2 regions of the Cryptosporangium arvum DSM 44712 genome follow, and region 2 is predicted to be linked to the other one. Evidence: riboswitches for the same ligand, from Rfam matches in the RefSeq annotation. Region 2 holds a riboswitch; the other holds the start of a gene.
What was found. Region 2 has a riboswitch for cyclic di-AMP ahead of CRYAR_RS50085 (LysM peptidoglycan-binding domain-containing protein). Riboswitches for the same ligand answer to the same signal wherever they lie in the genome.
Positions count from the first base shown of each region.

Region 1: it holds a riboswitch for cyclic di-AMP, as region 2 does, so the genes downstream of both, CRYAR_RS44450 (C40 family peptidase) here and CRYAR_RS50085 (LysM peptidoglycan-binding domain-containing protein) in region 2, are expected to answer to the same signal.

Region 1 is NZ_KK073874.1:9,173,186-9,177,580, reverse strand. It holds gene CRYAR_RS42325 (protein kinase family protein) at 1-1,119, opposite strand, end outside; gene CRYAR_RS44450 (C40 family peptidase) at 1,424-2,092, opposite strand; cyclic di-AMP (ydaO/yuaA leader) riboswitch at 2,255-2,426, opposite strand; gene murJ (murein biosynthesis integral membrane protein MurJ) at 2,817-4,395, opposite strand, start outside.
Region 2 is NZ_KK073874.1:718,471-722,865, forward strand. It holds gene CRYAR_RS03225 (AAA domain-containing protein) at 1-1,423, shown strand, start outside; gene CRYAR_RS03230 (MarR family winged helix-turn-helix transcriptional regulator) at 1,427-1,873, opposite strand; gene CRYAR_RS50085 (LysM peptidoglycan-binding domain-containing protein) at 2,050-2,925, opposite strand; cyclic di-AMP (ydaO/yuaA leader) riboswitch at 2,927-3,076, opposite strand; gene CRYAR_RS42615 (glycoside hydrolase family 6 protein) at 3,411-4,395, shown strand, end outside.

The DNA.
Region 1 (4,395 bases), 8.5 Mb from region 2:
ACCCAGGCCCGGCTTGAACTTGCCGAGCTGCGAACCCTTGTACTGGTCGGTCTTCCACGCCGTGGAGGGCTTTCCGTCGACCGCGTTGCCGGGGTCCTTGTCCTCCGCGAAGTCGCCACCGGGACCGTCGATGAACGTCGCCCGGGCCACCTTCACCGGTCCGCCGCCCGGCTGGGCCGACGCGGACGTGCTGGGCTTGTCCGACGGGCTCGCGTCGCCTCCCCCGCCGAAGTCGGGCAGGCCGAGTGCGGCGACACCGATGATGACGCCGAGAACGACGAGGACACCGACGACGAGGACGCCGAGCCGGGTCCACCGCGGACCACTCGTGGCCGGTTCCGGGGCGAGCACGGCCAGCGCGCTCAAGGCCGGGTCGGCGACGTCGTAGCGGCGCAGTTCGCTCGCCAGGTCGGCGGCGGTGGGTGGCGGGACGGCCGGATCGAGCAGATCCATCGTCAGCGCGTCGAGGTAGCCGGGGATGCCGGCCCTGATCTGGCGCGGCGAGCACATCCGGCCGTCGACGCGGGTGGCGTCGGGCAGGCCGGTGCGGTGCGGCGGCAGGACGTCGGGCCACTGGCCGGTGAGACCGGCGTAGAGAAGGCCGCCGAGCGCGCGGATGTCGGCCGGCTGCTGGCCCGGGCCACCGAGGTGCAGGTCGACGAGAGTGACCTCGTCGTCGTTGCCGATCAGAACGGTGGAGGGCGTGAGGTTGCCGTGCGCGTGACCGGTGGCGTGGATGCCCGCGAGCGCGTCGGCGGTGTTGCGCACGAGCGATGCGGCGCGGGCCGGGTGGAGTGGTCCGTTCGCGAGCGTGTCGTAGAGCGTCTGGCCGTTCACCCACTCGCGGACGACGTAGGCGCGCGGCCCCTCGTCGACGGCGTCGTAGACACCGATGACCGACGGATGAACGATGCGCCCGGCCGCGACCGCTTCGGCGATCATCTGCTCGGCGGCGGGCCCACCCGGAACCCGGAGCTCGATCGAGACCGTGCGGTTGAGCAGATTGTCCGTGCCGCGCCAGAGCGCGTGCCCGCTGGCCGCATCGGCGTAGAGCGCCTCTTCGAGCCGGTACCGGCCCGCCAGCACCTCACCCTGAACGGGCGCGCCGACCTGTGTCACAACCCGCCCTCCCGCAGTATCTACCGCTCCGCCCCTCAGGGTAGGCCGTGCGGCGGCTACTGGGGACAGGTCCATCCTGCCTGTTCCGGCGCGTCGGACGCCACCGGAAGATTGGCTCTCGTAGGCAACGAATGGTTCCGCGACACAAAGTATCGCGACGACGCACATGCCTTGCACGCGCGGCCCGGGGTTCCCGATCGGGTGTTGCGGCAGTTCACAGCGGTTGTGGCGGGTCGAATGAGCGGGAGATGAGAAATAATGAGGAAAACCCGCGCGCAAACGCGGGTTTTCCTCATTACGACACTCAGACCAGGCGGCGAACCACGTAGGTGTTGCTCCAGATCTTCCGCTTGGCCACTGGCTGGCCCGCGGTGGAGGCATCCCACATGTAGTTTCCGCCGGCGTAGATCCCGGCGTGGGAGTAGTAGCTACCGCTGCCGAACAGGATCAGGTCGCCCGGCTTCTTGGAGCCCTTACCGACCGACTTGCCGTAGCGAGCCTGCTGCGTCGCGCTGTGCGGCAGGTTCTTGCCGAACTGCTTGTAGACGTAGCGGGTGTACCCCGAGCAGTCGAACGAGTTCGGACCGGCCGCGCCGAAGACGTACGGCTTGCCGGCCTGGCGGGAAGCCGCCCGGACGATCGCGTTGCCGTTGGACTTCGCCGTGACGTGGTGGTTGGGCGACACCTGCTTCTGCGTCCCGTTGACGAAGAGCAGTGCGCGCCAGTTGGAGGTGCCGCCGATCGTGACGGTCCACTCGATCTGCCCGGACGGACGGGCCTTCTTCGTGCTGACCGTCCGCCAGCCCTGGCTGGACTGGAACTGCAGCGAGACCGACTTGTAGGCGGCTGGTGCGCCGTTCACCGTGGCGATCGCGTGGAGCGTGGTCTTGGCTCCGGTGGTGACGGTCTTGGCGCCCGAGAGTTTCGCGGCGGCCGGAACGGCGGATGCTGCTGCTGCCGGAGAGGCAGTCACGCCGATCAGGCCTACGCCGAGCGCGCCGGCAACTACGCCGGCAATTGCGGTGGTCCGGAGTGTGGCTTTGCGCGCCTTGGTCCCGTTTTGTGGAGCGAATTCGGGACGGTCGTACTGTTTTGCGGGCAGGGCACACCGATGGGAATGCACCGTATGCAAGGAGAGTCCTTCCATGCACGCCTGCGGAGTTAGCTGTCGGGTTCGGGCGGGAAGGTGTAGTGCCCGGTCGCGCTGAGCGCGTCTTCACCCCAAGGGATCGCGCCGGATCTGTTCTCCGGCGACCCCACGTGCGTGGGTCCCCCGCTCCTGTCCATTTGATTGGCTACTCGTCGGGACACCGCGGATTCGTGGACAGGGCTCGGCGTGCGAGTCCGTCGGTGTGCGCGGCTTGGCTGCCGCGTCAGTTGCCGCGAAGAACTGAACCTGCGCCTCGTGGGAGTTGCCAGTGCTTTGCGACGTGCGTCACAGTCAATTTGTAAATTTTGTACCACTTCACGGGTATTTCACACATGCCTGAAGACATCCTCGGCGCGTCGCGAGGTGGTGACGGTGAGGTGTGAAGCGCGTTGCCAGTTGGAAAAGTGAACCCGACTAATGGGTCGATCGATCACGTGGCGTAGTCGGCTCAGAGGCGCGGTTCAGAGCGACAAAACGACCCTACCTGCGGCGTGGGCTTCGTCACGTTATTCCGCGAGGATTGTGGATAACCCTGCGTGGTTACGGGTCAGCGGCCGGGCAGGCGACGCTTCACGGTGTTCGCCACGTCGACGACCTCGGGGACGCGCAGGCGCAGGGCGGCCACCGCGTAGACACCGACGAGCACGACGCCACCCACGACGAGGGAGACGAACGCGCCGAGCTTCTCGATGCCCAGGGCCGCCTGGATGCCGTACGCGACGCCCCAGCCGATCAGGCCGGCGACCGCAGCGGCTAGGCCGAGGCGGGTGATCGTCCGGACCGAGGCCGCGGTGTCGAGACCGCCGAGCCGCCGCTTCAGGAAGTGGCCCGACACCAGCACCGCGACGATGTAGGAGACGGTGTTGCCGCACTGGAGGCCGACCACGACGTAGTCGTCCGGCACCACGAAGAAGACACCGAGGTCGAAGGTGATCTTCGCGACGACCACCGGCAGGTTGATCAGCGCTGGCGTCTTCGTGTCCCGGAGCGCGTAGAACGCGAAGATCTGCATCTGGCTTACCGCGAACGGGACCAGGCCGATCGCGGCCGCCATCGTCGCGTAGCCGGTGGCGATCGCCTGATCGTGGGTGAACTCACCCCACTGGAAAACCGTAACTGTCAGCGGGATGCCCAACACCAGATACGCCGCCGTGGCCGGCACCAGGACGACCGACGAGAGCCGGGTGCCCAGCGAGAGGTTCCGGGTGACTTCGGGGAAGTTCCGGTCGGCTGCGGCCGCGCTCATCCGCGGCAGCAGCGCGGTGAGGATGCTCACCGCGACGATGCCGTGGACCATCATGAACATCAGGAACGCGTTGTTGTGGATCAGTGGCCCGGGCCCACCGCGATCGCCGGCGTAGTTCGCGATCTTGATCACCGGGAGCAGGCCGAGCTGACTGACGCCGACGTAGACGAACATCCAGGCGCCCAGCCGCCCGGCCTCGCCCAGACCCGCACCGCGTAGGTCGAACCGCCATTTCCAGCGGAAGCCGACCTTGCGCAGGGCCGGCCAGAGTGCCAGCGACTGGAGCACGATGCCGAGCGTGGTGCCGATGCCGAGTACCGCGACCTGGGCGCCGGTGATCGACTGCGGGCTGAGAGTCGCCGGGCCCGGCAGCAGCAGGAACACCGCGGCGGTGACGATCACCGTCACGTTGTTGAGGATCGGGGCCCACGCCGGGGCCGCGAACTGGTTCCGCGTGTTCAGCACGGCGCCCAGGAGCGCGGACAAGCCGTAGAAGAAGATCTCCGGCAGCAGGAGATAAGCCAGCGTCGTGGTGAGCTGCCGGCTGGCCGACGTCGAGTTCGAGTTGGCGAAGAACGCGGTCAGCAGCGGGGCCGCGGCCAGCGCGACGACGGTCGCGGCGGCGAGCAGCAGAGCGGCCGCGGTGAGGAGCCGGTGGGTGAACGCCTCGCCGCCGTCGGCGTCACGCTTGCGCGCGGTGACGAGCAGCGGAACGACGACGCTCGTGAGGATGCCGCCGAGCAGGAACTCGTACAGCATGTTCGGGAGCGTGTTCGAGACCTGGTAGGCGTTGCCGACCAGGCCGCCGCCGATCGCGGCGCCGATCGCCGCGGTGCGCAGGAAGCCGGTCGCACGCGACACGAGGCTGAACAGCGCCATG
Region 2 (4,395 bases):
CGAAGCGCCCCGGCCCGTCTCGCCGGCGGCGCACCCGGTGTCGGGGGCGCCCGTCGAGGCGTACCCCGTGTCCCCGGCGGCCCAGGAGCCGTACCCGGTGTCCGCCACCGAGGAGGTGTACCCGGTGTCACCGGCCGCTCAGGAGGCGTACCCGGCGGCACCGGAGGCGTACCCGGAGGCCTATCCGGTGTCGCCGGCCCCGGTGGAGCCGGATCAGCCCGTTTCGCCGGCCTACTCGGCGGCGCAGCCGGTCTACCCGGTGTCTCCGGCCGGGGCCGGGCCGGACGAGCCCGTGTCGCCGATCTACCCGGTGGCGTCGGTCTATCCGGTGTCGCCGGCGGGGGAGCAGCCGGAACAGCCCGTCTCGCCGGCGGAGGAGCCGGTTGCGCCGCCCGCGCCGGCGGCCGCACGGCTCGTGCCGCACCCGGCCCAGCGCGCCCGCCAGCTGGCGCAGCAGGCCGCAGCCGCGCCCCAGGCCCAGCCGGCCGCAGCCGCGTCCCAGGCCCACCAGGCCGCCGCGTCCCAGGCCCAGCCCGAGCAACCCACGCCGCTCGAGCCCCAACCGCAGCCGGAGCCGCACGGGCGGTTCGAGCCGCACGAGCAGGCGGAGCCGGACGGGCGGTTCGAGCCGCCGGGGCAGCCGGAACCGTACGCGCCGCCGCAGAGCGAGCCGCAAGCCCAGCGAGGGGTGTACGGGGTTCGGGTCGAAGAAGCGCCGGAGGCGCGCGCGCAGTCCGGTGTCCCCGGGTTGCCCACGCGCCGGCCCGTGGCGGTGCCGCCGCCGGAGGACCTCGAGCGCTTCGACCCAACCGCACCCGCACCCCACCCGGCCGCGGTGACACCGGCCGCGCCACAACTGCCACCCCAGCAGATACAGCCGCAGCCGCAGGCGCCCCAGCAGCAACCGCCGCTGATGCCGCCCCCGAGCGCGCAGACGCAGGGGGTCGCGCAGGTGGCGCCCACCTCGCCGGGCGGATCACCGGTCAGCTGGTGGAACGACGGGCCGACCACACCCGCCCCCACCCAGTTCACCGAAGCCACCCGCCCCCTTCCGCTCGTCACCCCGCCCGAACCGGCCAACTACCAGGAGGTCGGCGCGATCCGTGCGGACGAGGCCCGAGCGGCCCTGCAGGCCTACCGCTCGGGTGTCGACACGCCGGTGCAGTCCGGCGGCAAGATCGTCGGCTGGGCGTGCTTCTACCCGGACGATTCCATCGAGGCGCAGCGCAACCGGGCCAACGTCGAAGTGATGCGTCAGGAGGAGGCCCTCACCGAAACGGCCGGCTGGCTCACCAACTCGGAGGCCGCCGCGATCGTCGCCGCGTCCGAACAGCGCCGGGACGTCCCGGTCGTCGATCCGGCCTACGGCGAGGTGGGCCTGGTCCGCTTCGCCGCGGACGCGCTGACTCTCCTGCGTCGGTGAGGGCTACCCCCCGAGCAGCACGAGCAGGCGGTTCAGCGCCGGTAACGCGGCGGCCAGCGCCTCGACGTCGGCCTGGTCGAGTTGGTCGGCGGCGGAGATCGCGATCCGGCGTCGCCGATCCGTGTAGCCGTCGATCAGCTCCCCGGCACTCGGCGTCAGCGTGAGGCGTACCGCCCGCCGGTTCTGCGGGTCGGGCGTCCGGTCGAGGTAGCCACCCGAGGTGAGGTCACCGACGAGCGTGCTCACCGTGTTGGGTGCCGTGCCCAGCACGGCCGCGACTGCTTTGACGCCGATCCCGGGCTGCGCCAGCACCACCCGCAGCACCTCCATCTGAGCGGAGGGCAGCGGTTCGTCCGGCTGGTCGCTCCGGGCGGCTCGGCGCAACGTCCGATGTAGCCGACCGAGTAAGGCGCTCAACTCGTCGGCGACCGCTCCCGGGGTGGCCGCCATGGCACTCCTTTGTGGTCACGTGGCTGGCACGATCGCCGAGGAGCCCCCCGCCGACCTGCGAGAAGGAATGATGGCGGCAGTACGCGTCCACCCGCAGTCGTCCGTTCAGTCCAGATCGTCCGCCGGAACGCCAGCCGGCCCCGGTCCACAGGGGACCAGGGCCGGCCGGGGACGGCTCACCCGATGAGGATTCGCATCCCGGGGTGGATCACGTCCGGGTTCGCCCCGATCGCGTCCTGGTTCTTCTCGTAGATCGCCTGCCAGTCGGCCTGGTGGGCCGCGGCGATGCTCGCCAGGCTGTCGCCCGACTGCACGAGGTAGCTCAGAACGCGTGGTGCGGCGACCACCGGACGCTGGTCGCGGGTGAACTGGCGCTGGGGAACGAAGTCGAGCACCTCCGCCGGACGCACGGCCACGGTGTGGGCCGCGCCCTTCTTCGGCACCGCGAGTGCGGTGTACCGGTGCTTCTTCGTCCAGGTCCGGTGCGACCGGTTCTCGGTCGGCCGGTTCTTCCAGGACTTCTTGGTGGACCAGCGGGTGCTCTTGGAGCGTTCCGACTTGTAGCCGGTGTGCTCGCCCGAGGCTTTCTGCCGCTTGTAACTCCGGCTGGCCTGGTCCGACCAGCCCCGGCTCTTGTGGTAGCCCTTCCGGCCACATGTCGGCCAGGCGCCGATCCCTTGGCCGCGGAGCACTTTCCTGGCCACGGTGATCTGTTCCGACCGGCTGGCCTGGTGGGCGCTACCGGCGTACTGCCTTCCTCCGTAGGCTCTCCAGGTCGACGGGCTGAACTGCAGTCCGCCGTGGTACCCGTTCCCGGTGTTGATGTTCCATCGACCACCGGACTCGCACTGCGCTATCGCATCCCAGTTCACGTCCGCGTTGGCCGGTGTAGCACCGATTACCAGCGGTGTGATTCCCGCGAGGCCGGTGACCACGGCGATTGCCAGGCCACGACCGAGCGGGCTCAGGCGCCTTGGCGCCCGATGCCGTCCACCCGCACGAGGCGAGCTTTCGGCGCTGAGCTGGGTGGGATGGGAAGACTCCTTAGACATGTCCGACCCTCTCCACGCCTACGAGGTGAGCTGTCGGGTTCGGGCTGAGTCGGCCCGGCCACGCGATGCGTGGCTTCACCCCGAGGCGTCTAACTGCGACGCCGGAAACGTGGGTCCCCCGCTCCTGCCCGAGGTTCAGAGTCCTCGTCGCCCGGGGCAGGATTCGGCGTAGCCGGGCGCGAGGTCCGCGGTGAACGGACGAAAACGACAGAACCATAAAATCGGGCGAATGCCAAGTTACCGCACCGTGATACACGAAAAGTTTTGTATCCGGCCATAAAGGTTGCAGCTGCTGTAGACACTCCAACTTTCTCGAGCGTCAACGTGCGACACAGCGAATTGGATCGGTCTATAGGTTTCGTCCGAATCGGTCGAGTAACTCTCTGAGGTTGGTTCACTTCACCGAGTGAAGCTGCCTTAATACCTCACTAAGTGACGCCTGCGCCTCTGGGCGAGAGTTGTTTGCGCCGGTCAAGATGGCACCCATGACCGACGCTCCACGTGCCGGCCTGCTTTCCAAGGCCGGTCTCGACGCCGGCCCGTACCTCGCTCGGCACCGCCGTGAACGCGCGAACGGCCGAGCTCGCACCGCAGCAGTGGGCGCCGCAGCGCTCGGCTCCGTCGTGGTGATCGGTGGTACCAGCCTGGTTGCAGCCAACGCCACCGCCGACCCCGACCATTCCTGTGCGGCCGCCTACACGGTGCACCGCTCGTGGTCGACGGGCTTCTCCGCCGAGGTGGCCGTGCAGAACACCGGCGAGGAGGCGGTGAAGAACTGGAGCGTCAACTGGTCGTTCAAGAGCGGTCAGGCCGTCGTGAAGGGCTGGGAGAACGGCGACTGGAAACAGGACGACGGTCTGGTGACCGTGCGTGCCAACGAGGACAGCGTCCGCCTGGAGGCCGGTAAGACGCTGACGCTGCGCTTCAGCGGCTGGCACCCGCAGGGCGACGCGCCCACCGCGACGGACTTCGCGCTCAACGGCGTCGAGTGCGGCGTCGAGAGCGACGACAAGAAGGAACGGCCGACGGAGAGCGCTTCCCCGGAGGAGTCCTCGATCGCGTTGCCGCCGGGCTTACCCGGCCGTCCGGTGCCGAACCCGACGAAGAAGCCGCCGACGTCCGGTCCGCTCGGATCGCTGTTCGTGGACACCGAGGGCCAGGCCGTCGAGTGGGTCGAGGGAAACACCGGCGACCCGCGAGCCGCGGTCATCCGCGACCGCATCGCCGAGCAGCCGCAGGCGCACTGGCTGGCCGCGAACAACCCCGGCGAAGTCGGCGGCGACGTCCGCTCGTACGCGTCCAAGGCCCACTCCCGGGGCCGGGTGCCGGTGCTCGTCGCGTACAACATGACCAACCGTGACTGCGGCGGCGCGAGCGCCGGTGGCGCCGACAGTGCCGACGACTACCGCACCTGGATCAGCAACTTCGCCGGCGGGCTCGGATCCGGCTCGTCGATCGTCGTGCTGGAGC